3 regions of the Klebsiella sp. SYXHC3 genome follow, and region 2 is predicted to be linked to each of the others. Evidence: predicted binding sites of a transcription regulator. Region 2 holds the regulator's gene; each other region holds the start of a gene.
The links. Region 2 encodes CRP, which controls carbon source genes, mostly activating them, when cyclic AMP is high. Its sites were predicted from a motif close to ATGTGANNNNNNTCACAT; they were not measured.
Positions count from the first base shown of each region.

Region 1 (7,824 bases), on a different contig from region 2:
GTTGCTCAATACGGAAGGCGCGATGAAGTACGTGCGCGCGGATGTCAGCCATTTTGAGCTGAAAAAGCTGCGCCGCGGCGACTATTCGCCGGAGCTGTTTCTCGATTTGCATGGCCTGACCCAGATGCAGGCAAAACAAGAATTGGGCGCGCTGATTGCCGCCTGCCGCCGCGAACATATCTTCTGCGCCTGCGTGATGCACGGACACGGCAAACACATCCTCAAGCAGCAAACGCCGCTGTGGCTGGCGCAACATCCGCATATTATGGCGTTCCATCAGGCACCAAAAGAGTACGGCGGCGATGCCGCGCTATTGGTACTGATTGAAGTTGAAGAGTGGTTGCCGCCGGAGCTTCCGTAAGCGGAAGCTCCGAGGGTGGAAAGCCTTAGATGGCTTTCGCCATTCTCAAATTGCAGGGGCTCATCTGCCAGTTGAATTCGCCCTTGCCGTCGGCGTCGAGGGTGACGCAGGCAATCGCTGAGGTAGTAAACATCGGGGGCGTTTCCCCCGGGCACAGCTCTGAGACGAGGTACCCCACCAACGGCAGGTGTGAAACGACCAGCGCCGTTTTCACGCCCTCATTCGCCAGCGCCTGAAGATAAGCGCTAACCATCCCTACATCGCCGCACGGCGTGAGTTCCGGCATCACGTCGACATCTTTCGGCAGGTTCATGCACTCCCCTACTACGTCGAGAGTTTGCTCTGCACGCAGGTAAGGGCTGACAAGCACCCGCTCAATATCCACTTTTTGACCTTTCAGCCAGGTTGCCATCTGACGAGATTCGTCACAACCGCAAACGGTTAAGGGACGAACGGAGTCACTGGCTGCATCGAGGGCAGCGTCGCCGTGACGCATGATAAAAACTTGCATATTGCACCGCTTTTGTTAACCAGAATCACCGCAACTCGCTCTGCGTAAACAATACGCAGGCGACCCGGTGGCCGGGCATTGTGCCTGATCCATCCAACGAATGAAACGCTGTTTTTTACCTCAATGGCGTAAGTATAGTCAATATTTGTTTACAAAACCGCCAATCAACAGCGCCAGTCCACGTTGGATTTACCTTCTTTTGACCATAACTTAGGTCGTCCGTTCACCAGTGGGCCAAAAGGTCGCCCTCTGCTCGGCCATGCGCAATAAGGTGTCGCACGGAGAAAAACGAGGGCCGTACTGTGCGGCCAGACGCTGCAAGATTGCGGCGACTTCACCCGCGCCGAGGCTATCCATATAGCGGAACGGGCCGCCGAGAAACGGCGGAAAACCTATACCAAAGACGGCGCCAATATCGCCATCACGCGCGCTACGTACGATCTGTTCATCAAAACAGCGCGCCGCCTCGTTGAGCATCATCATCACGCAGCGTTCAGCGACCTGCTGAGCAGACAAACGCGCCTGCGGGCTAGCCACTGCCAATAATGGGTAAATAGCCGGGTCAGCCCGTTTTTTGCTTTTACGCCTTTTTGTCTCATAAAGATAGAAACCGCGATTATTTTTTCTGCCTTTGCGATCGTCCTTCAAAATCGCGTCAATGATGTTTGCAGGCGGGCTAAAACGTTCACCAAAAGCGGTCTCCAGTACCGGGATAATCTTAGTGCCGGTATCAATGCCGACTTCATCCAGCAACTGAATAGGTCCAACCGGGAAACCAAATTTAACCAACGCATTATCAATATGTTCAACCGGCTCGCCCTCCAGCAGCAGGCGCATGGCTTCATTGATATAGGGCGCCAGAATACGGTTAACATAAAAACCGGCACGGTCGGCAACCACGATCGGCGTTTTGCCCTGCAGCTTCGCCAGCTTCACCACCGTGGCGATGGTTTGCTCATCGGTCGTTGCATGCGGGATAACCTCAACCAGCGGCATTTTTTCGACCGGGCTGAAAAAGTGCAGACCAATTACCTTCTCTGGCCGCGCGGCCTGAGCGGCGATCTCGCCGATCGGTAGCGATGAAGTATTAGAAGCAAAGATCGTCTGCGGCCCGCAGCATTGTTCGATCTCGCCAACCATCCGCTGCTTCAGCGCCAGATCCTCAAACACCGCTTCGATGACCACATCGCGATGGGCAAAGCCATGATAATCCGTAGCGCCGGAAATCAGCGCCAGCTGACGATCGCGTTCACTGGCGCGCAGATAGCGGCGACGCACCTGCTTATCCAGCAGATCCCAACTGTACTTGAGCGCATGATTGATGCCTTTCGCCTGAATGTCTTTTATGCGTACCGGCAGACCGCCTTTACAGGCGGTGACGTAAGCAATACCGCCCCCCATTAAGCCGCCGCCGAGTACAGCAATGCTATTCAGCGCAGCGGGGTCAGCTTCGGCGCCACGATCTTTTTTCAGATCGGTGCTGGCAAAGAAAATAGAACGTAACGCTTGCGATTGCGGCGTCATCGCCAGTTCGCCAAACGCTCGCGCCTCTTCGGCGTAACCGCTGCTGCAGCCGTGCGCCAGTCCGTTTTCTATCACCTGTAAAATACGTTCTGCCGCCGGGTAATTACCCTGCGTTTTTTGCCGGGTCTTTTTCGCCACCATGCGGAACAGCAGCTGACGCCCCAGAGGCCCGGCAAGTACCCGTTCGCGCACCGGTACAGTTCGGCTCGCCGGCCGGCCCTGTAGCGCCAGCTCAACCGCGGTCCGCAGCAATATTGATTGCGGGACAACATCGTCCACCAGCCCGGCTTTCAACGCCTGACGCGGACGCAATTGTTTACCGGTGAGGATCATTTCAAGCGCCGTACTGACGCCAATCAGCCGCGGCAGACGTTGAGTGCCGCCGGAGCCCGGTAGCAACCCCAGTTGCACTTCCGGCAATCCCAACCGCGTTTTATCATCGTCGCTACAGACACGCCCATGACAGGCCAGCGCCAGCTCCAGGCCGCCGCCAAGGCAGGCGCCGTGAATGGCGGCAATCACCGGGATAGAAAGCGCGTGGATCTCGGACATGATCTGCTGGCCCTGGCGCGCCAGCGCTTCGGCTTCTGCTGCGCTGGTACAACGAGCAATCATGTTGATATCCGCGCCGGCGATAAAGTTGTCGGGTTTAGCGGAGATAAATACGGCGCCGCGCAGCGCCTTATTTTCGCGGAGCTGGCGGATAATCGTCCGCACCTCGCCGCCGAACTCGGCTTTCAGGGTATTCATCTTTTCGCCGGGCGCGTCGATGGTAATAACGGCGATGTTATCCGGGCGAATTTCAAGCGTAAAAGCTGTTGCCGCTTCCATTATTCGGCCTCCAGAACCATAGCGGAACCTAAACCCCCCGCCGCGCAGGCGGTAACCAGACCAAATCCGCCGCCGCGGCGCCGGAGTTCATGCAACGTCTGGGTAATCATGCGCGCGCCGGTCGCCGCAAAAGGGTGTCCGTAGGCGATAGAGCCGCCCAGCACGTTGAACTTGCTGGCATCGACTTCCCCGGTTGCCTGTGAACGGCCCAGCACTTCCCGGGCGAAACGATTACTGGCTAAACATTGTAGATTCGCCAGCGTCTGCGCGGCGAAAGCTTCATGCATATCAATCAACGTGAGGTCTGCAAGGGTAATTCCCGCCCTATCCAACGCCAGCGGCGTCGCCCACGCCGGCCCCAGCAACATATCCTGCCAGACATCAATAGCGGTGAAAGCATAGCTACGCAGGTAGCCCAGCGGCGTTAACCCCAACTCTTTGGCCCGGGATTCGGTCATCATGATCACCGCGGCGGCGCCGTCGGTGAGCGGCGTACTGTTTGCCGCCGTGACGCTACCGTGTTTACGATCGAACGCCGGACGTAACTTTTGGTAATCCGCCAGGGTTGAATTCTTACGAATATTGTTGTCCTGCTCCAGCGGCTCGCGATAAGGCGGTACATAGGCCGTCATCACTTCACTGGCCAGTTTGCCCTCTTCCCAGGCGCGGGCGGCAAGCTGGTGTGAACGCAGCGCCAGCGCGTCCTGATCTTCACGGCTAATGCCCCAGGTTTTCGCCATCTGCTCAGCGGTGTCGCCCATCCGCAGGCCGGTGGAGTATTCCGCGACAGCAGGCGGCACCGGTAAAAGATCGCGCAGGCGCAGGCGGGAAAAGAGTTTTAGCCGTTGGCCAAGGGTGCGCGCTTTATTGGCATCCACCAGGGTGCGGGCCAGTTTTTTACTCACGCCGATGGGGAGAACGGAGGAGGAATCAGCGCCGCCGGCGATGCCCGCGCGGATCGTGCCGGCCATCAGGCTTTCGGCAATATTAGCTACCGCCTGGAAACTGGTGGCGCAGGCGCGGCTGACACTATAGGCGTCGGTATGTACATTCATGCCGGTACCGAGCACGATTTCACGAGCAATATTCGGCGCTTCCGGCATCTGTACAACCTGGCCGAAGACCAGTTGTTCAATCACTTCCGGGGGAATTTCACTGCGCGCCAGCATTTCGCCGACGACCATTTTACCCAGATCAACGGCCGGAACGCCGTGATACGCCGTCGCCTGACGGGCAAATGGGGTACGTAAACCGCTGACAATGGCAATGCGATCGCCCTGGCGGGTGATAAGCGGTAATGCCTGACTCATAACTCTCCCCTGTTAACCGATAAAACCAAGTGGTCTGACCTGATAACTAGTCTTAACTAATTTTTTACATTAAGCCAATCGGGGAAGAGAAAAAGTGGGAGCCAAAACACATTGAATAGAAAAGATAACGCCTCAAGAAAGAGGCGTTAAGAGAGAGGATTAACGTAACCCCAGCTGGAAGATCAGCGATTCCGCTTCGCAGCTAAAAACAAAATCGATATTCAACTGCACGCCGCCATCAACGTCGGTGAACGTCGAGTTAATTTTGCACGGTTCAGATTCCACATTGCGGGCTTTTTCGCTCAGCGCGGCGAGGGTTGCTTCCGCTTCAGCGCGGTTTGCAAACACGCGGCTGTAGGAGGCGGTGCAGTCGGTGTTGTCCACAATGGTGCCAACATCCATACAGCAGCAAACCGGGGTTTCATCAGCGCTACATTTACTCATCGTAGATTTCCTCTGTATATGCACCTTCGGTGCCAGACAAATAATGCGCCTATTTTACGCCCGCCCTCGTCCCCCCTCCAGTTGTTAATGGCAGGAAAACGCTTAAGTGACAGAAATCACACTTAAAAATGATCCAAAACAAAAATGCCCCAAATTGGGTATGACGAAGCAGGGCAATTTTGCCAGCTGGATCGCGTTTCTGTTATCACACTTGAAAAATCTTATAAACAAACTTGCAACAACTCATCTGGTCAGACCTATACTCAGGCCACTGGTCTGATTTCTCTGTTGTAAAGCAGACCCTACACTTCGCGCTTCTGTTACGGCATGTAACATAGTTTAAATAAAAATAACTCAATGAGGTTATGGGCATGAGCCAGAAAACCCGCTTTACCCAATCTGCCCTTGCAGTGGCTGTAGCACTTGTTTCAACCCAAGCCTGGTCCGCAGGATTCCAGTTAAATGAATTCTCCGCTTCCGGCCTTGGTCGTGCCTATTCCGGTGAAGGGGCAATCGCTGACGATGCGGGCAACGCCAGCCGTAACCCCGCGTTAATCATGATGTTTGACCGCCCGATGATGTCGGCAGGCGCCGTCTTCGTCGACCCGGACGTTAATGTTTCTGGTACTTCGCCGACCGGTAAAAGTCTGAATGCAGACAATATTGCCCCAACGGCATGGGTACCAAACCTCCACTTTGTTTCGCCAATTAACGATCAGTTTGGTTGGGGCGCATCTATCACCTCTAACTACGGTCTCGCGACTGAATTTGCTGATAACTATGCTGCCGGCAGTATGGGCGGCACAACCGATCTCACCACCGTTAACTTCAATTTAAGCGGCGCCTATCGCCTGAACAGCAACTGGAGCTTTGGTTTAGGTTTTGACGCGGTGTACGCGAAAGCGAAAATCGAACGCTACGCAGGTGATTTAGGACAAATCGTTGCCGGTTCCGGTAAACTGCCGCCAGCGCTGGCGGGCAGGGTCAGCCAGATCCCTGCCGACACTCAGATTGCGCATTTGAACGGCAACGAATGGGGTTTCGGCTGGAACGCCGGTATCCTGTATGAGCTGGATAAGAACAACCGCTATGGTTTCACCTACCGCTCGGAAGTTAAAATCGACTTTGATGGCAACTATAAGAGCGATCTGCCGTCCGCGTATAACCAGATCCTCGGCAACTTCGGTTTACCGGCCGGTACCGATGGCCGTACCACTAACGGCTCGCTGACCCTCAACTTGCCAGAGATGTGGGAACTGTCGGGTTATAACCGCGTCGCGCCGCAGTGGGCAGTTCACTATAGCCTGACCTACACCAGTTGGAGCCAGTTCCAGGAGCTGAAGGCCACCGGTAGCAATGGCCAGACGCTGTTCTATAAAGATGAAGGCTTTAAAGATGCTTACCGCATCGCGCTGGGTACCACCTATTACTATGACGATAACTGGACCTTCCGTACCGGTATCGCCTTCGATGATAGCCCGATTCCGGCTGGCACCCGCTCCATCTCTATCCCGGATCAGGATCGCCTGTGGCTGAGCGCCGGTACCACCTACGCGTTCAATAAAGATGCTTCAGTGGATGTTGGTGTCTCTTACATGCACGGTCAGCACGTGGAAATTAAAGAAGGTCCTTACACCTTCCGTTCTGAAGGTACCGCCTGGCTGTACGGCGCGAACTTCAACTACCGCTTCTGATAAGCCAACGGTATAAAAAAGGGTGAACATCATGTTCACCCTTTTTCTTTTCTGACCCGCGTGGATTACTGCGAATCGATATCTTTCAGCTCATCCTGAATCGCCTGCGCGTTCGGATTATCGGCCGGCGTCAGCTTACCGCCGTTGGCGATAAAGTCGTGCCGCTGGAAGTAGGCTTCACGCATCAGGATGTATGGATCGGAAGACTGGCGCAGCAGGCCGTCGGAATCCAGCAGCTGAGCGCGCGTTTCAATCCCTTCGACCGCCCATTTACCGATGGACATCGGCCAGGTCAGCCAGGAGAGTACCGGATACAAGCCATCGGCCATGTCGCCGCCCTCATCACGCAGGGTGAAACTACCATAGAACGGCAGCTGTACGTACGGGCCGTAGCCCACGCCGTAGTGGCCCAGCGTGCTACCAAAGCGATGCGGTTCAACGCGCTGCAGCTGCGGGTTCGCCATACCTGCGACGTCGATTAAGCCGCCCATCCCGAGAATAGTGTTAAGGAAGAAGCGTGTGAAATGCACCATGCCTTTATAGGGATCGCCCTGCAGGAAGGAGTTGACCATTACCGCCGGTTCTTCAAGGTTGCTGGTGAAGTTGCTTAAACCATTACGCGCCGGTTGCGGCACATAATCACGCCAGGCGACGGCGACGGGACGCAGTACATAAGGATCAACCACATTAAAGTTGAAGTTGAACATGGTACGGTTAAACCCTTCAAGCGGATCTGAACGCCCCTGCGGCCGATCGTCAGTGCTGGAACTGGCACATCCCACCAGCAATGTGGCGCCAAGCGCAAGCGCCGACAGGCGATAATTCATAGGTGTCTCCCTGTTAATTCTGACTATCGCTGGAGGCATCCGGGACGGCGCCCCCATTAGCATTTTATCGTTGGGTAGCTGCTTTCAGCATAGCCTTCTTTGGCATAATTGTTGCTCCCCGATTCTATACATATTTTGCAATATTCGTATTGCTATTCTTGCCATTGCGCTGAATTTAGGAGCATATCCTGTGCCGCCGCGCTGATTTATCTCTACGCTTAGTAACAAATACAAAGGGAGAGCAGCCATGACCCGACAAAATACCCCCGCCAGTATGCATGATAGCGATGAACGAGAAGTTGAAAGCGAAGAGAAGCAACAT
Region 1 is NZ_JBXUNG010000001.1:1,411,251-1,419,074, forward strand. It holds gene smrB (endonuclease SmrB) at 1-361, shown strand, start outside; gene sixA (phosphohistidine phosphatase SixA) at 387-872, opposite strand; gene fadJ (fatty acid oxidation complex subunit alpha FadJ) at 1,083-3,227, opposite strand; gene fadI (acetyl-CoA C-acyltransferase FadI) at 3,227-4,537, opposite strand; gene AC2CGP_RS06860 (YfcZ/YiiS family protein) at 4,697-4,981, opposite strand; gene fadL (long-chain fatty acid transporter FadL) at 5,353-6,675, shown strand; gene mlaA (phospholipid-binding lipoprotein MlaA) at 6,741-7,502, opposite strand; gene AC2CGP_RS06875 (formate/nitrite transporter family protein) at 7,750-7,824, shown strand, end outside.
Region 1: AC2CGP_RS06860 (YfcZ/YiiS family protein) is a predicted target of CRP. The motif match lies at 5,086-5,103, and genes of this name have one in related genera.

Region 2 (7,824 bases):
CGCTGGCGACAGGGGCGCGAAAGGCGCGATTGTGGCGGCTCAAGCCCGGTGCGGATATCCACCTCTTCTCGCGCAATCTGCTTGCCGATTAGCCGCAAGACCACATATTGGCTAACCGCCCACTTTTATGCGCGGTATAGTGTTCTAAAAGTTTCTTAATAATCCTGGTACTATGGTTGAAATAACCCCGACAGCAGTGACGCCCCCCGATAACGATTCGCGCGAATTCCATCCGATGCGCGGCGTGGGCAATCGTCATCTGCAAACCATGCTGCCGCGGATCATCCGCCGCAAGCTCCGATTTACGCCGCACTGGCAGCGCCTTGAGCTGCCGGATGGCGATTTCGTCGATCTGGCCTGGAGCGAAGACCCTGCTGGCGCGCGCCACAAACCGCGGCTGGTGGTTTTTCACGGTCTGGAAGGCAGCCTGCATAGCCCTTACGCCCACGGTTTAATTCACGCCGCCATGCAGCGCGGCTGGCTCGGGGTGGTGATGCATTTTCGCGGCTGCAGCGGCGAGCCGAATCGCAACAGTCGTATTTATCACTCTGGCGAAACGGAAGACGGCACCTGGTTCCTGCACTGGTTGCGGCGTGAATTCGGCGCCGCGCCGACGGCGGCGGTAGGCTATTCGCTTGGCGGCAACATGCTGGGCTGTCTGCTGGCGAAAGAAGGCGACAATATTCCGCTCGATGCGGCCGTCATTGTCTCGGCGCCCTTTATGCTGGAAGCCTGCAGCTACCATATGGATAAAGGATTTTCGCGCGTCTATCAACGTTACCTGCTCAACCTGCTGAAAGCCAACGCCTCGCGCAAGCTGAAAGCCTATCCAGGCTCGCTGCCGGTGGATCTTCGCCAGCTCAAAAGCATGCGCCGCATCCGCGAATTCGACGACATGATCACCGCCAAAATCCACGGTTTCGCCGATGCGCTAGACTATTACCGACAGTGCAGCGCGATGCCGCGCTTAAGCGATATCACCAAGCCGACGCTGATCATTCACGCAAAAGACGATCCATTTATGGACCATCATTCAATACCGCCGCAGGAACAGCTGCCGGCTAACGTCGAATATCAGCTCACGGAACAAGGCGGCCACGTTGGCTTTGTCGGCGGTACGCTGCGAAAACCGCAAATGTGGCTGGAGCAACGTATTCCGGATTGGTTAACCCGCTGGCTGGGAGGACAAGCATGATTATTCCCTGGCAGGATCTCGATCCCGAAACGCTGGATAATCTGATTGAAAGCTTTGTGTTGCGCGAAGGCACCGATTATGGTGAACATGAACGTTCGCTTGCCGATAAAGTCGCCGATGTAAAACAGCAGCTTAAAACCGGGGAGGCCGTACTGGTGTGGTCAGAACTGCACGAGACGGTCAACATCATGCCCCGCAAGATGTTTAACGGCTAAGCGCCATGCCCCTCTAACCGCGAGAGCCTGGCGCGATACGGCGACACACCATCACTTAATCAGGGAGTTGTTATGTCTGCCAAACATCCAGTGATCGCAGTCACGGGCTCCAGCGGCGCGGGCACCACCACCACCAGCCTCGCGTTTCGCAAAATTTTCTCGCAGCTGAACCTGCATGCCGCGGAGGTCGAAGGGGATAGCTTCCATCGCTATACTCGCCCGGAAATGGACATGGCGATCCGCAAAGCGCGCGATCAGGGCAAACACATCAGCTACTTCGGCCCGGAAGCCAACGACTTCAGCCTGCTTGAACGCACCTTTTTAGAGTACGGCGAATTCGGCAAGGGCCAGTCGCGAAAATATCTCCATACCTATGATGAAGCGGTTCCCTGGAATCAGGTTCCCGGCACCTTTACCCCGTGGCAGCCGCTGCCTGAACCGACCGACGTGCTGTTTTATGAGGGGCTGCACGGCGGCGTGGTGACGCCGCAGCATGACGTGGCGAAACATGTCGACCTGCTGGTCGGCGTGGTGCCGATCGTCAACCTTGAATGGATCCAGAAGCTCATTCGCGATACCAGCGAACGCGGCCATTCGCGCGAAGCGGTGATGGACTCGGTGGTACGTTCGATGGAAGACTATATCAATTTCATCACCCCCCAGTTCTCACGCACCCATATCAACTTCCAGCGCGTGCCGACGGTCGATACCTCGAATCCATTTGCCGCCAAAGGCATTCCATCGCTCGACGAAAGCTTCGTGGTGATTCACTTTCGCAATTTGCAGGGGATTGATTATCCCTGGCTGTTGGCGATGCTACAGGGGTCGTTTATCTCGCATATGAACACCCTGGTGGTGCCGGGCGGTAAGATGGGGCTGGCGATGGAGCTCATTATGGCGCCGCTGGTCGAGCGCTTGATGGAAGGCAAAACCATTAGTTAAGGGCAAAATAAAACCCCGGTCGCCGTGCTGCCGGGGTTAGCGTCCCGCTACGTCAATTCGTCTCAGGCTTCGATGACTTCGTAAGAGTGGGTGATGTTGACCGCCTTTTCCAGCATCAGCGCCACCGAGCAGTACTTCTCCGCGGATAAATCCACCGCCCGGGACACCGCCGCATCCTTCAGCTCTTTACCGGTGACGATAAAGTGCAGATTGATATGGGTGAACAGGCGCGGCGCCTCTTCACGGCGTTCAGAGGTCAGCTTCACTTCGCAGTTGGTGACGTTTTGACGCCCTTTTTGCAGGATAGACACCACGTCAATTGCGCTACAGCCGCCCGCCGCCATTAACACCATTTCCATCGGGCTGGGCGCTTTGTCCCCGGAGTTGCCATCCATTAAAATCTGGTGGCCGGAGGCCGACTCACCGATGAAGGTTAGACCTTCCACCCATTTCACACGCGCTTGCATAAAATTTAACTCCGCTGTTGCAATTTTCCTGACAGATTACGCGCACATAACAAATCTCGCAACGGAAGGCGACCTGGGTCATGCTGAAGCGAGACACCAGGAGACATGCGGTGAAAGCTATGCTAAAACAGTCTGGATGCTACAGTAATACATTGATGTACCGCATGTATGCTGAGGAGTTCACATTACAGGCTGCATAAATTGAGCAGCCAGCTTCCCAGGCATAGGGAAAAATACGATTGCATGCCCGGATGCCGTGTAGTGTCGGCGTCCGGAGATAGCTTATAACAGAGGATAACCGCGCATGGTGCTTGGCAAACCGCAAACAGACCCTACCCTTGAATGGTTCTTGTCTCATTGCCACATTCATAAGTACCCATCAAAGAGCACGCTGATTCACCAGGGTGAGAAAGCGGAAACGCTTTACTACATCGTAAAAGGCTCCGTGGCTGTACTCATCAAGGATGAAGAAGGTAAAGAGATGATCCTCTCTTACCTCAACCAGGGCGATTTCATCGGTGAATTAGGCCTGTTTGAAGAAGGTCAGGAACGTAGTGCCTGGGTACGTGCGAAAACCGCATGTGAAGTGGCCGAGATCTCTTACAAAAAATTCCGTCAGTTAATCCAGGTGAACCCGGACATCCTGATGCGCCTCTCCTCGCAGATGGCGCGTCGTCTGCAGGTCACTTCCGAGAAAGTCGGTAACCTTGCTTTCCTCGACGTGACGGGCCGTATCGCTCAGACCTTACTGAATCTGGCGAAACAGCCTGATGCCATGACTCACCCGGACGGGATGCAGATCAAAATCACCCGCCAGGAAATTGGCCAGATCGTCGGTTGCTCTCGTGAAACCGTCGGCCGTATTCTGAAGATGCTGGAAGATCAAAACCTGATCTCGGCACACGGTAAAACTATCGTCGTCTACGGTACCCGTTAAGTCGCTAAACGGCGTATTGCTCCGCGCAGTACGCCGTTTTTGTTTCTCCCATGTGGCGCAGGCTGATTTACCACCCGGAAGTCAACTATGCACTGCGGCAAACGCTGGTGCTGTGTCTACCTGTGGCCATCGGGCTTCTGCTCGGCCATCTGCAGCAAGGGCTGCTGTTCTCTTTAGTTCCCGCCTGTTGCAATATTGCCGGTCTCGACACCCCGCATAAACGTTTTTTCAAACGCCTGATCGTTGGCGGCTGCCTGTTTGCCGGCAGCAGCCTGATTGTGCAATTGCTTCTGGCGCGCGACATCCCGTTGCCGCTTATCCTCAGCGCGCTGGCGCTGATTCTCGGCGTGACGGCGGAAATCAGCTCGCTACACGCTCGCCTGTTGCCGGCATCGCTTATCGCCGCCATTTTTACCTTAAGCCTGGCCGGCAATATGCCCATCTGGGAGCCGCTGCTTATCTATGCGCTGGGAACCTTGTGGTACGGACTCTTTAACTGGTTCTGGTTTTGGCTCTGGCGAGAGCAGCCGCTGCGCGAGTCGTTAAGCCTGCTTTACCGCGAACTGGCTAACTATTGCGAGGCCAAATATAGCCTCCTGACGCAGCACACTGATCCGACGACCTCCCTGCCGCCGCTGCTTACCCGCCAGCAGAAGGTAGTCGATTTAATTACCCAGTGCTATCAGCAGATGCATATGTTAGCCGCCAACCAGCGTAGCGATCATAAGCGACTGCTGCGCGCGTTCCAGGTTGGGCTGGATCTGCAGGAACATATTTCAGTGAGCCTGCACCAGCCGGAAGAGGTGCAAAAACTGGTGGAGCGCAGCCATGCGGAAGCGGTCATCCGCTGGAACGCGCAGACCGTCGCCGCTCGTCTGCGGGTGCTGGCGGATGATATTCTCTACCACCGCTACCCGCGCCGCTTTCAGATGGATAAGCAAATCGGCGCGCTGGAAAAAATCGCCTATCAGCATCCCGATAACCCAGTTGGCCAGTTCTGCGCCTGGCACTTCAGTCGTATCGCCCGCGTGCTACGTACTCAGCGCCCGCTGTACGCACGTAACCTGATGGCGGACAAAGAACGACGCCTGCCGCTGCTACCGGCCCTGAAGAACTACCTGTCATTGAAATCCCCGGCGCTGCGCAACGCCGCGCGCATCAGCGTAATGTTGAGCATCGCCAGCCTGATGGGCAGCGCCCTGCACCTGCCGAAGCCTTACTGGATCCTGATGACCGTGCTGTTCGTGACGCAAAACGGTTACGGCGCCACCCGCGTGCGGATTGTCCACCGGGCGGCAGGCACCCTGGCGGGCCTGGTGATCGCCTGGCTGACCTTACACTTCCACGTACCGGAGAGCTATACGTTAAGCGGTATGTTGTTCATCACGCTGCTGAGCTATCTCATCATTCGTAAACACTACGGCTGGGCGATGGTGGGCTTTACCGTCACCGCGGTATACACCCTGCAGTTGCTAACGCTTAACGGCGAGCAGTTCATCGTCGCCCGCTTTATCGATACCATCATTGGCTGTCTGATCGCCTTTGGCGGGATGGTCTGGCTATGGCCGCAATGGCAGAGCGGCCTGCTGCGTAAAAACGCCCACGATGCTCTGGAGGCCGATCAGGAGGCTATTCGGCTGATACTTAGCGCCGATCCGCAGGCCCCGGCGTTGGCCTACCAGCGTATGCGCGTCAACCAGGCGCACAACGCCCTGTATAACTCGCTTAACCAGGCGATGCAGGAACCGGGTTTTAACTCGCACTATCTGGAAGATATGAAGCTGTGGGTAACCCATAGCCAGTTTATCGTTGAGCATATCAACGCCATGACCACGCTGGCGCGCGAGCATACGATGCTAACGCCTGACCTGGCGCAGCGGTATCTGGAATCTTGTGAAATTGCGCTACAGCGCTGTCAGCAGCGTCTGGATTCAGACGGGCCGGGCAGCGCGGGCGATGTAAATATTATGGAATCCCAGGACGGGGAAGTGTTGCGTGGGCCGCTCAGCACCCTTGAGCAGCATCTGCAGCGGATCCTCGGCCATCTGAACACCATGCACACCATTTCGTCGGTGGCATGGCGTCAGCGTCCGCATCACGGCATCTGGCTACGCACGACTAGGCGCTAAGCACGTTTTTAACCGCCTGCGCAAAGCGCGCCATCCCTTCGGCGATATCGCTATCATCAATCACCAGCGACGGCACAAAGCGCATTACGTCCGGCCCGGCGTTTAACACCATCACCCCGGCCTCCGCCGCGGCATAGAGGAAATCGCGCGCGCGTCCATGATGCTGCGGCTTAAGCGCGGCGCCGATTAACAGCCCCATGCCGCGGATGTCGCTGAACAGATCAAACTGCGCATCGATCTGCTGCAGGTGTTCGACAAACAGCGCCCGTTTGGCATTCACGCCCTCCAGCACCTGCGGCGTGTTAATCAGGTTGAAAGCCGCGGTCGCCACCGCGCAGGCCAGCGGATTGCCGCCGTAGGTGGAGCCATGGGAACCGGCATGGAAGGCGCTGGCAATTTCATTGGTGGTCAACATCGCGCTAATCGGGAAACCGCCGCCGAGCGCTTTCGCGCTGGTCAGGATATCCGGGGTCACGCCGTAATGCATATAGGCGAACAGCGAACCGGTACGGCCCATACCGCACTGCACTTCATCAAATACCAGCAGCGCCTGATGCTGGTCGCACAGTTCGCGCAGCCCCTGCAGGAACGCCGGCGTCGCCGCCATTACCCCGCCCTCGCCCTGAATCGGCTCAACCACCACCGCGCAGGTATGGTCATCGATCACCGCTTTCACCGCCTCGAGATCGTTAAATGGGACATGCACGATATCTGCCGGTTTCGGCCCGAAACCGTCAGAGTATTTCGGCTGACCACCAACCGAGACGGTGAACAGCGACCGTCCGTGGAAGGCATTATGGAAAGCGATGATTTTGGTTTTGTACGGGCTATGGCGAGTGATTGCGTAATGACGCGCCAGCTTGAACGCCGTTTCATTGGCTTCCGTACCGGAGTTCATAAACACCACGCGTTCGGCAAAAGTAGCGTCCACCAGCTGGCGACCCAGGCGCAGCGCCGGCTCGTTGGTAAAAACGTTGCTGGTGTGCCACAGGGTTTCGCCCTGCTCGTGCAGCGCCGCCACCAGCGCCGGGTGGCAGTGGCCCAGCGCGGTCACCGCAATCCCGCCGGCAAAATCAACGTACTCTTTGCCCTGCTGATCCCAAACGCGGCTGCCTTTCCCCTTCACCGGAATAAACTCCGCCGGTGCATAAATCGGCAGAATGACTTCATCGAATGTGGCGCGGGTGATTGCCGGTTGCTCTGTTGCCATGTGATGCCCATCCTTCTGTGTAATGTGCAATGAATGCGATGTTTTAATCACAAAATATGCATAATAAATCAACTCATGGCAACTATAAATCAGCGTTTAAGGAAGTTTTCCAGCAGTTGGTGTCCCTGTTCGCTAAGAATACTCTCCGGGTGGAACTGCACGCCTTCGAGATCCCACTGGCGATGGCGGATACCCATGATTTCACCGCTGGCGCTGCGGGCGGTAACGATAAAATCCGCGGGAAGGGTTGGCGGGTCGATAACTAATGAATGGTAACGCGTAACGGTGAGCGGGTTGTTTAACCCCTTAAAAACGCCCTCGCCGTTGTGCTCAATAAGCGACGTTTTACCATGCATGACCTGCGCGGCGCGTACGATGGCGGCGCCGAAGACCTGGGCGATAGCCTGATGACCCAGACACACGCCGAGCAGCGGGGTTTTTCCGGCATAGCGGCGGATAACGTCCAGCGAAATACCTGACTCATCGGGCGTGCAGGGGCCCGGCGAAATAACGATTTTCTCCGGCGCCAGCGACGCTATCTCTGCCAGCGTTAACTCATCGTTACGCTTAACCAGCACCTCCGCCCCCAGTTCGCAAAAGTACTGGTACAGATTCCAGGTGAAAGAGTCATAGTTATCGATTAGCAGGATCATAGCGGCTCCGGAAAAAACAAAACCGGGCTATTCTACTCAGATTCCCGCGCTTCGCTTACCACTTTACGAAAGATAC
Region 2 is NZ_JBXUNG010000002.1:457,755-465,578, reverse strand. It holds gene AC2CGP_RS09170 (NUDIX hydrolase) at 1-92, shown strand, start outside; gene AC2CGP_RS09165 (hydrolase) at 173-1,195, shown strand; gene AC2CGP_RS09160 (YheU family protein) at 1,192-1,410, shown strand; gene AC2CGP_RS09155 (phosphoribulokinase) at 1,483-2,352, shown strand; gene AC2CGP_RS09150 (OsmC family protein) at 2,415-2,819, opposite strand; gene crp (cAMP-activated global transcriptional regulator CRP) at 3,124-3,756, shown strand; gene AC2CGP_RS09140 (YccS/YhfK family putative transporter) at 3,807-5,885, shown strand; gene argD (bifunctional acetylornithine/succinyldiaminopimelate transaminase) at 5,875-7,095, opposite strand; gene pabA (aminodeoxychorismate synthase component 2) at 7,185-7,748, opposite strand; gene AC2CGP_RS09125 (putative adenosine monophosphate-protein transferase Fic) at 7,781-7,824, opposite strand, start outside.

Region 3 (7,824 bases), on a different contig from region 2:
CTAAAGAGAAGCCCTACAAACTGGCTGATGGTGGTGGTTTGAATCGCCACGGGTTTAACAGACACCTTAGAGTCATTTAAGATGGCTTAAAGAGAGGTGCCCATGAGCGGTAAGCGTTATCCCGAAGAGTTAAAAATTGAAGCAGTCAAACAGGTTGTTGATCGTGGTTATTCTGTTTCCAGCGTTGCAACACGTCTCGATATCACCACCCACAGCCTTTACGCCTGGATAAAGAAATACGGTCCGGATTCTTCCACTAATAAAGAACAGTCAGATGCTCAGGCCGAGATCCGCCGTCTCCAGAAAGAGCTGAAGCGGGTTACTGACGAACGGGATATATTAAAAAAAGCCGCGGCGTACTTCGCAAAGCTGTCCGACTGAGGTACGCCTTCATCCGTGACAACATCTGTTGCTGGCCTGTTCGCCTGCTCTGTCGGGTGCTGGATGTTCATCCCAGTGGTTTTTACGCCTGGCTTCAGCAGCCGCATTCACAACGTCATCAGACAGACCTGAGACTGACAGGACAGATTAAACAGTTCTGGCTGGAGTCGGGATGCGTCTATGGTTATCGCAAGATCCATCTGGATCTGCGGGATACCGGACAACAGTGCGGAGTTAACAGAGTCTGGCGACTGATGAAATGTGCCGGAATAAAGGCCTAGGTTGGATACCGAAGCCCGCGGCCACGTAAAGGCGAGGCCAGTATAGTGTCGCCCAACAGGCTCCAGCGACAGTTCAATCCGGATACTCCGGATGAGCGTTGGGTAACGGATATAACCTACATCAGAACCCACGAAGGCTGGCTGTATCTTGCCGTGGTTGTCGATCTGTTCTCACGTAAAATTATCGGGTGGTCAATGCAACCCCGGATGACAAAGGACATTGTCCTGAATACATTGCTGATGGCCGTATGGCGGCGTAATCCCCAAAAACAGGTGCTGGTTCACTCGGATCAGGGCAGTCAGTACACAAGCCATGAGTGGCAGTCTTTCCTGAAATCACACGGCCTAGAGGGCAGTATGAGCCGTCGCGGTAACTGCCATGATAATGCGGTTGCAGAAAGCTTTTTCCAGTTGCTGAAGCGTGAGCGGATAAAGAAAAAGATCTACGGAACGCGGGAAGAAGCCCGCAGCGATATTTTTGATTACATCGAGATGTTTTATAACAGTAAGCGTCGGCATGGTTCTAGCGATCAAATGTCACCGGCAGAATATGAAAACCAGTATTATCAACGGCTCGGAAGTGTCTAGATTATCCGTGGCGATTCAATCTGCTGAGTTTCAGATTCTCCGGCACTCACTGTTGAATCGTAAGAAAGTCCGGGTTCCCGGTGGACGTGGCCTTATGGCTTACGGGCGAATCGACGTTCAAGGTATTCCAGATTATAGCAAATGCGTGGTATCACGATGAGAAAGAGCTTATGTGTTTTTGCCTTTATCGTGCTGACAATCCTATTCGTGTGTATCCTTCCTGACGGTTTCATCTATCATTATGTAGAGAAAAACGTGGAGATTAGTGGTGACGGTGAGGCAGCGGTGGATAACTTTGAATCTGTTATTCTGCTAATCAAGCTGGGTGCATCCGCAGTGCTCTCCTTGCTCATAGTTTGGGTAGCTAACCGTCGATACAAATAGCCAAGAAAATCCCTAATCAGTACTAAACGTCTTCATACTCGGGCAGCGGTACCATTTTGGGACCTCTGCCTCTTCTGTCCTTTGACTGTCTGCATAGATACAGATTTTCCCATCACTGCTACCAGGCCTGCCTGGCCTTGCTGGAAAACAGCAGGAAACCGCCTCATAAAATCCTACCTAATCAGATGCCGGAATAGCATTGCTGTCGGCAGAAACGTTGAAAACTTCAAAAAGCCATGAAAATAAAACAGATGCGCTTACATTGAAAGACCCCTTATCTTTTGTGATGTTATCATTCAAACATAAAATGTGATGATAGTGACTTTTAAGACCGGTAATTTTGTGTTCTTGTGACATTTGTCACTTTAAAGATGTTCATCATTGTTATAGTTCTAACATTGATTATGCTAATGATTCAGATAAATCTTATTGACGCATTCTTTGGTTTGTCAGCTAAGGATGAAGATTGTTAGGGGAAAAGATGAAGTATCTTATTGGTATCATGAGTTTTTTAGTAATTTTCATTCTTGCAATCCTTGCCAGTAACAACCGGGGGGCTATCCGCTATCGGCCATTGGTCGTGATGTTATTCTGTCAATTTACGTTTGCCGGTTTGTTGTTGAAAACAAGCGTGGGTAACCAGGTGATAGCCGTTATTGCTGGCGCGTTTGCCCATTTAATGGCCTATGCGAGTGAAGGGGTTAACTTTGTCTTTGGTGGTTTGCAAAACCATGGCGAGCTCTCTTTCTTTATTAGCGTCCTCTTGCCTATAGTTTTTGTGTCCGCTCTTATTGGTATTCTTCAACATCTGAAGATACTAGGCTTCCTTATCCGTTACATCGGATTGGGACTCAGTAAGATTAATGGTATGGGGCGGCTTGAGTCGTATAATGCGGTTGCTTCTGCAGTATTAGGTCAATCAGAAGTATTTATTTCAGTTAAGCAACAACTGGGTCTTCTACCTCAACATCGTCTTTATACGCTGTGCACATCTGCAATGTCGACTGTGTCAATGGCCATAGTTGGTGCTTATATGGCGATGTTAGAACCACGCTATGTAGTCACCGCTCTGGTGCTGAACCTGTTTGGCGGGTTTATAATTGCATCGCTACTTAACCCTTATCAGGTCGAACCACAAGAGGATATTCTTACCGTATCTGAAGGCCATCAAAGTTTCTTTGAAATGTTAAGTGAGTATATTTTAGATGGTTTTAAGGTTGCGCTCATTGTTGGGGCAATGTTGATTGGATTTATTGCGTTAATCACTATGATGAACGCCATATTTACCGCAATATTTGGCATCTCATTTCAGGCGCTTCTGGGATATTTGTTTGCTCCTATGGCCTACCTGGTTGGTGTTCCATGGCATGAAACGGTGGATGCAGGGAGTCTGATGGCCACCAAAATTGTAAGTAATGAATTTGTCGCGATGCTGAGCCTGAAAAGTATGGCTGCTGAATTCTCAGTACGCACTATGGCTGTACTTTCGGTATTCCTGGTATCGTTTGCTAACTTCTCATCTATTGGCATCATCGTAGGTGCTATTAAGGCGCTGAATAATGAACAGGGTAACAGCGCAGCTCGTTTTGGCTTGAAATTATTATATGGTGCTACGTTGGTAAGTTTCCTTAATGCGACCATTGTTGGCCTGTTTTTCTAAATTCACAAAGTAATAATCTAATAGTATGTAATCATTATGCCTCAACGTTTTTAAATGTTGGGCCCTTACTCAGCTTTAATAATAAAGAAGCAATATAAGGGATTATTGATATGTTAAATTGCTGTTTTTTAAATAAACCTCTGGCTACGATTTTATTAATGTCTGCATCAATGTCACCGATATATGCAGCTGAAGAATCGAAGAGTAGACCACCAAATGGTGTAACTAACTTTATCACAGACAGTAGCGCTGATATTTCCTTGAGAAACCAATTCAAAAACCTTAACTCCTCTGACTATGGTGAAAGGTCAGTGCAAACAGCCTGGGGGCAAGGGGTAACATTAGATTTCCGTTCGGGTTATATTGCCGATATTATTGGTTTTGATACATCGTATTATCAAGTATTTAAGTTGGCCGCAAGTGATGATTTCGCTGGGCGCAGCGTCTTATACAATGATAATGGGAAAGCAAAGGGATTTCATAAATTTGGCCAGTTATATGCTAAATTGAAACTTGACGGTGAAGATAGCTATTTCAGACTGTATTCTGGTTGGCAGATTATCAATAAATGGGGAGCGTTGACGAATTCGAGTCGTGCGATACCAAGTACCTATCAAGGATGGAAGATGGATAGTGAGTTTGGCCGACTCGCTTTTCGCGGTGCATGGGTTGACCGATACAGCGATCGTGATTCTCCTGAGCAGGTTCATTTCCAGACTGCCGATCGTAAGAAAAATATAAGTTACCTGGCTACAGGAGAGCTCAGCTATAAACAAAAGGATTATAGTGTGCTTTATTTTTATGGCGAAAGTCATAACTATATGCAGCGGCATGGCGTGGAAGTCGGTTGGCAGCCTCAGTCTTTAGCTAAGAATCAGGGCCGAGTACTTACCATGTTATATATGAACCATGGTCTCAAAGATTTCAAAGCGATGAGTGCTGATTATCGTCCATTCAATAATGATGCATGGCATGCTGCATTTTACCTGGAATGGAAACAGCATAAGTGGAAAAATAAGTTTGGTGCATCCTGGACCAGGGCTAATTCTTCAGACGATCACCTTGGGTATTTTGAACGACACATGGCAAAGAATAGTCGCGGAAGATTCAATTCTATGGCGGATGCATGGGGTAATGACTACGTCGGTAATAACGAAAGATCGGTGGCATGGACGACGGAATATAACTTAACGCCAGAAGTGAATATCGGGTTACAAAGCGCTATTGGATGGGGGATGAAATACCACTCCCGAACAATTGAGCGTGGTGAGACTATTTTGTTCTCGAGGTGGAAACCATCGTGGGAAAAGAATTTAAGTTTCCAGTTGTCCGGTGGCCCTTCCTGGAATTACCAAAGTAAAAAAAATCGGCCAATTCTAACCGACGATGGTAGACCAAAGCGTGCAGTTAACCATTCTATCGAATTCCAGATTGATTATGCATTTAATCTATTCTAATTGTTAACCTGTTTAAGGATAAATAACCATGTATAAATATAAAATGATTCGTTCGGCGGCTTTCGTTAGCGCTCTTATTTTCAGTGTGCCAGCTTTTTGCGCCAATCCGGTGTCATCCGATACCGGTATCGGCGCAACATTGCAGCAGATTACCGAGCAATATCCTATTCATTTCATTTCTATAGAACAAATTGTTAAAGAGTTAAAGAATAAGCCGCCGATGGATGTCGGTTTTGATATTGATGATACTATTTATTATTCTACTCCTGCATTTATCCATGGTCAGAGAGAATTGTCACCTAAAAGCAATGAATTCCTGAAGAAAAGTGAGTTTTGGGATCGACTTAGTAACGGTTGGGATAGTTTTTCCGTCCCCAAAAAATCTGCATCTGAATTAATTAAACTGCATCTGGAACGTGGAGATCGTATTTGGTTTGTCACCGGTCGACCAAAACCCACTAACGGAAAAGAGACGGTGACTGAACTGTTGGGGAGAGACTTTTCCATCCCGCATGAAAAACTTAATAAAGTTATTTTTGCCGGAGAAGATAAAGGGGCAAAAGTACAATATATCCGTGACCGAAATATCAAGTTATATTATGGAGATTCAGATGGCGACATTAAGGATGCTCGTGAAGCTGGCGCAGAACCTATTCGCGTGATGCGTGCACTGAACTCCTCTAATCAGCCTATGCCTCGCAACGGCGCGTTAGAAGAAAAAGTATTGGTTAACTCTGACTACTGATTGTTTCATTTTCGCCCCCCACCAGTCAGGGTGGGGGTAGCGAAAACTGAGGAATATATGGCACAGTGAGTTTGGGCATCTGATTAAAGGTAATATACTTACCTCAACACAAAGCAGGTGATTTCATGAACAACAAAACTAAGCATACTTTCCCCCTGAGTTCAGGCTGGAATGTGCATAGCTGATTGGTATAAGAGTTACTCTTATCGACAGGCCAATGGGGCAATGAATGTCGGTTTTATCCCTTTCGAAACCTGGATTAGTCAGCTCAGGCGGAAGCGGCAGGATATTTTCTTTGAGGTATAAATTAAGGTTTAACTTACAAAATGGTCCGTGCTACAACGGGGCATATCTTATCGGCCACATCCGTGCTACCGGGCGAACAATACATCAGGTCATCCTTAACCCGACGCATATCCAGAAGGTGATTAATCTGCGAAGTGATTCATCACGCAGGCGAAGCGGGGTGAAAAGTTATCGCCAATAAGAACCGTTTCCTCATTCAGCCGCTTTAACATATACAGCTTGTCGGCATGTTCGTAAGCGTCGAAGAAGAGGTAATCGACAGCGTCCGTTGCATTATCATCGGGGGATTTTTCGCGTCCCTCGGGGGTGAGCATGAAAACGCCGGCAGTATGTCCAAGCGGACGAGCATACCGAAAGAACAATTTTCGGTTTACAGCAAACTCGCCGTCATCGCTTTTGAGCTTTCCTTGCACTGATAATGAAAGATGCCCGGAGTTGTAGCTGGTAATCAACATGATTCCGTGGAGTTCCTTTTTGGTATTCTGGATGTCGATTATCGACGTGAATTCCGAGGAGCAGGAAAAACTGATTTCTTGTTTTTTAGCATTCCCAGTGATAATCAAATAGGCGATAGCTGCCAGCCCAATAATGACTATTACGACTGACCAGAGTAAAAAAGAGTGATCGCTTTCCTGCTTCATATCATTCCTCATGATGGCGATACTGGCTGATGCAATGGTAATAGCCGAGGTTGAGGCCGCATTCAGCGGCAAACGACCACTCAACCAGGTTATGGTTGCTCGCCCAGGTATTAAGATACAGGTCTTTAGGATGCGAGCAGTTGGGGCTAATCCCCACGGACTTGAAAATATCCAGCGCTTTCTTTTCGGTTATCGTGTCTGTGAGGGCATTTCCTAATATATGTACACGGCATTGCTCGTAGTCGATGGTTCGCAAGATAGCTGCGTCCGTCATGGCTATATGATTGGGTATCCATGTTAACCACGCTGTTGCCAGTACGGCGATGCAGGTAATTAACGCTGTGATAGCGACAGGCCACCGGTTTGGTTTCTTTCTCCTCGGCGTCGGTGCAACATAGGCAACTCTGGCGGCCGTTTGCGCTTCTTCCTGTAGCTGAATATTGATATTGACGTCGCCCATCCGAAATCCAATACGAGGAATGGTAACGATGAGTTCTGCAGGATGACCTGTCGACGTAATGGCTTTGCGCAAAAATGAAATGTGCTGGTTAAGATTCGCATCCGTCGCTCTGGCGCCATTATGCTGGAAAACATTCAGCAGAATTTCATCGCGCGAGGATATCTCTTTACCATTTTGCAACAAATAGAGCAGTAATTGTGTAGCCACGTTATTCAATGTGGCTATTTCACCAGATGCCACGTCTTTTAGGGTATTTTTAAGTGGTCTGAAAACTAAACCATCACCAATAATTACGGATTTAATTTTGTTTATTGGTATATGAGAAATCACTGATGTCTCCTTTAAAGCAGGATATCTCGCATTCGAGTGGGGGAAGCAACAGCATAACATAATTCATTTATAAAAAGAGGTTGTGCCATAGATCGCTTTATTATCATTTACATAACAATATTTTAATATTCTTTATGTAATCATTCATTCTCCTTCCTTTCTTTCACTATCTTATTGTCAGCACTCACTTTTGGTATCCCTTTCAATTTTTAAAAATATTTTATAAATATATTTTGCCAGTTATCTGTTCTAAATTAAAAAATAGTTGATAGTTAAAAACTCTATAAAAACTATAAATAATAGACATTAACACTGTAGGTTGCGTGTTTTTTGGCTGGTTTTTAGGTAAATGATCGATCTGCAGGCGGGAAAGCAACACGATTTCCTGAGTTTGATTGATTCCGTATTTTGGCATTGTGTCAATTTTTCGTCGACTTAATATAAGCCCCGAAACAGCGTAAACGACTGTGGACGGTATTTCTGATGGAATACCAATGAAGTTCAAAATACGGTGCGGTTCGAGATGGATTGTTTGCAAGGATATGCGTTGCCGCCACCGCGAGATCGGGTTTTCCCGGACAGGAATTGTCT
Region 3 is NZ_JBXUNG010000004.1:117,727-125,550, reverse strand. It holds partial or broken gene AC2CGP_RS12470 (Arm DNA-binding domain-containing protein) at 1-41, shown strand, start outside; partial or broken gene AC2CGP_RS12465 (IS3 family transposase) at 103-1,250, shown strand; gene AC2CGP_RS12460 (NupC/NupG family nucleoside CNT transporter) at 2,116-3,294, shown strand; gene AC2CGP_RS12455 (OprD family outer membrane porin) at 3,405-4,751, shown strand; gene aphA (acid phosphatase AphA) at 4,780-5,496, shown strand; partial or broken gene AC2CGP_RS12445 (IS3 family transposase) at 5,622-5,787, shown strand; gene AC2CGP_RS12440 (hypothetical protein) at 5,925-6,443, opposite strand; gene AC2CGP_RS12435 (winged helix-turn-helix domain-containing protein) at 6,445-7,233, opposite strand.
Region 3: AC2CGP_RS12460 (NupC/NupG family nucleoside CNT transporter) is a predicted target of CRP. The motif match lies at 1,983-2,000, and genes of this name have one in related genera.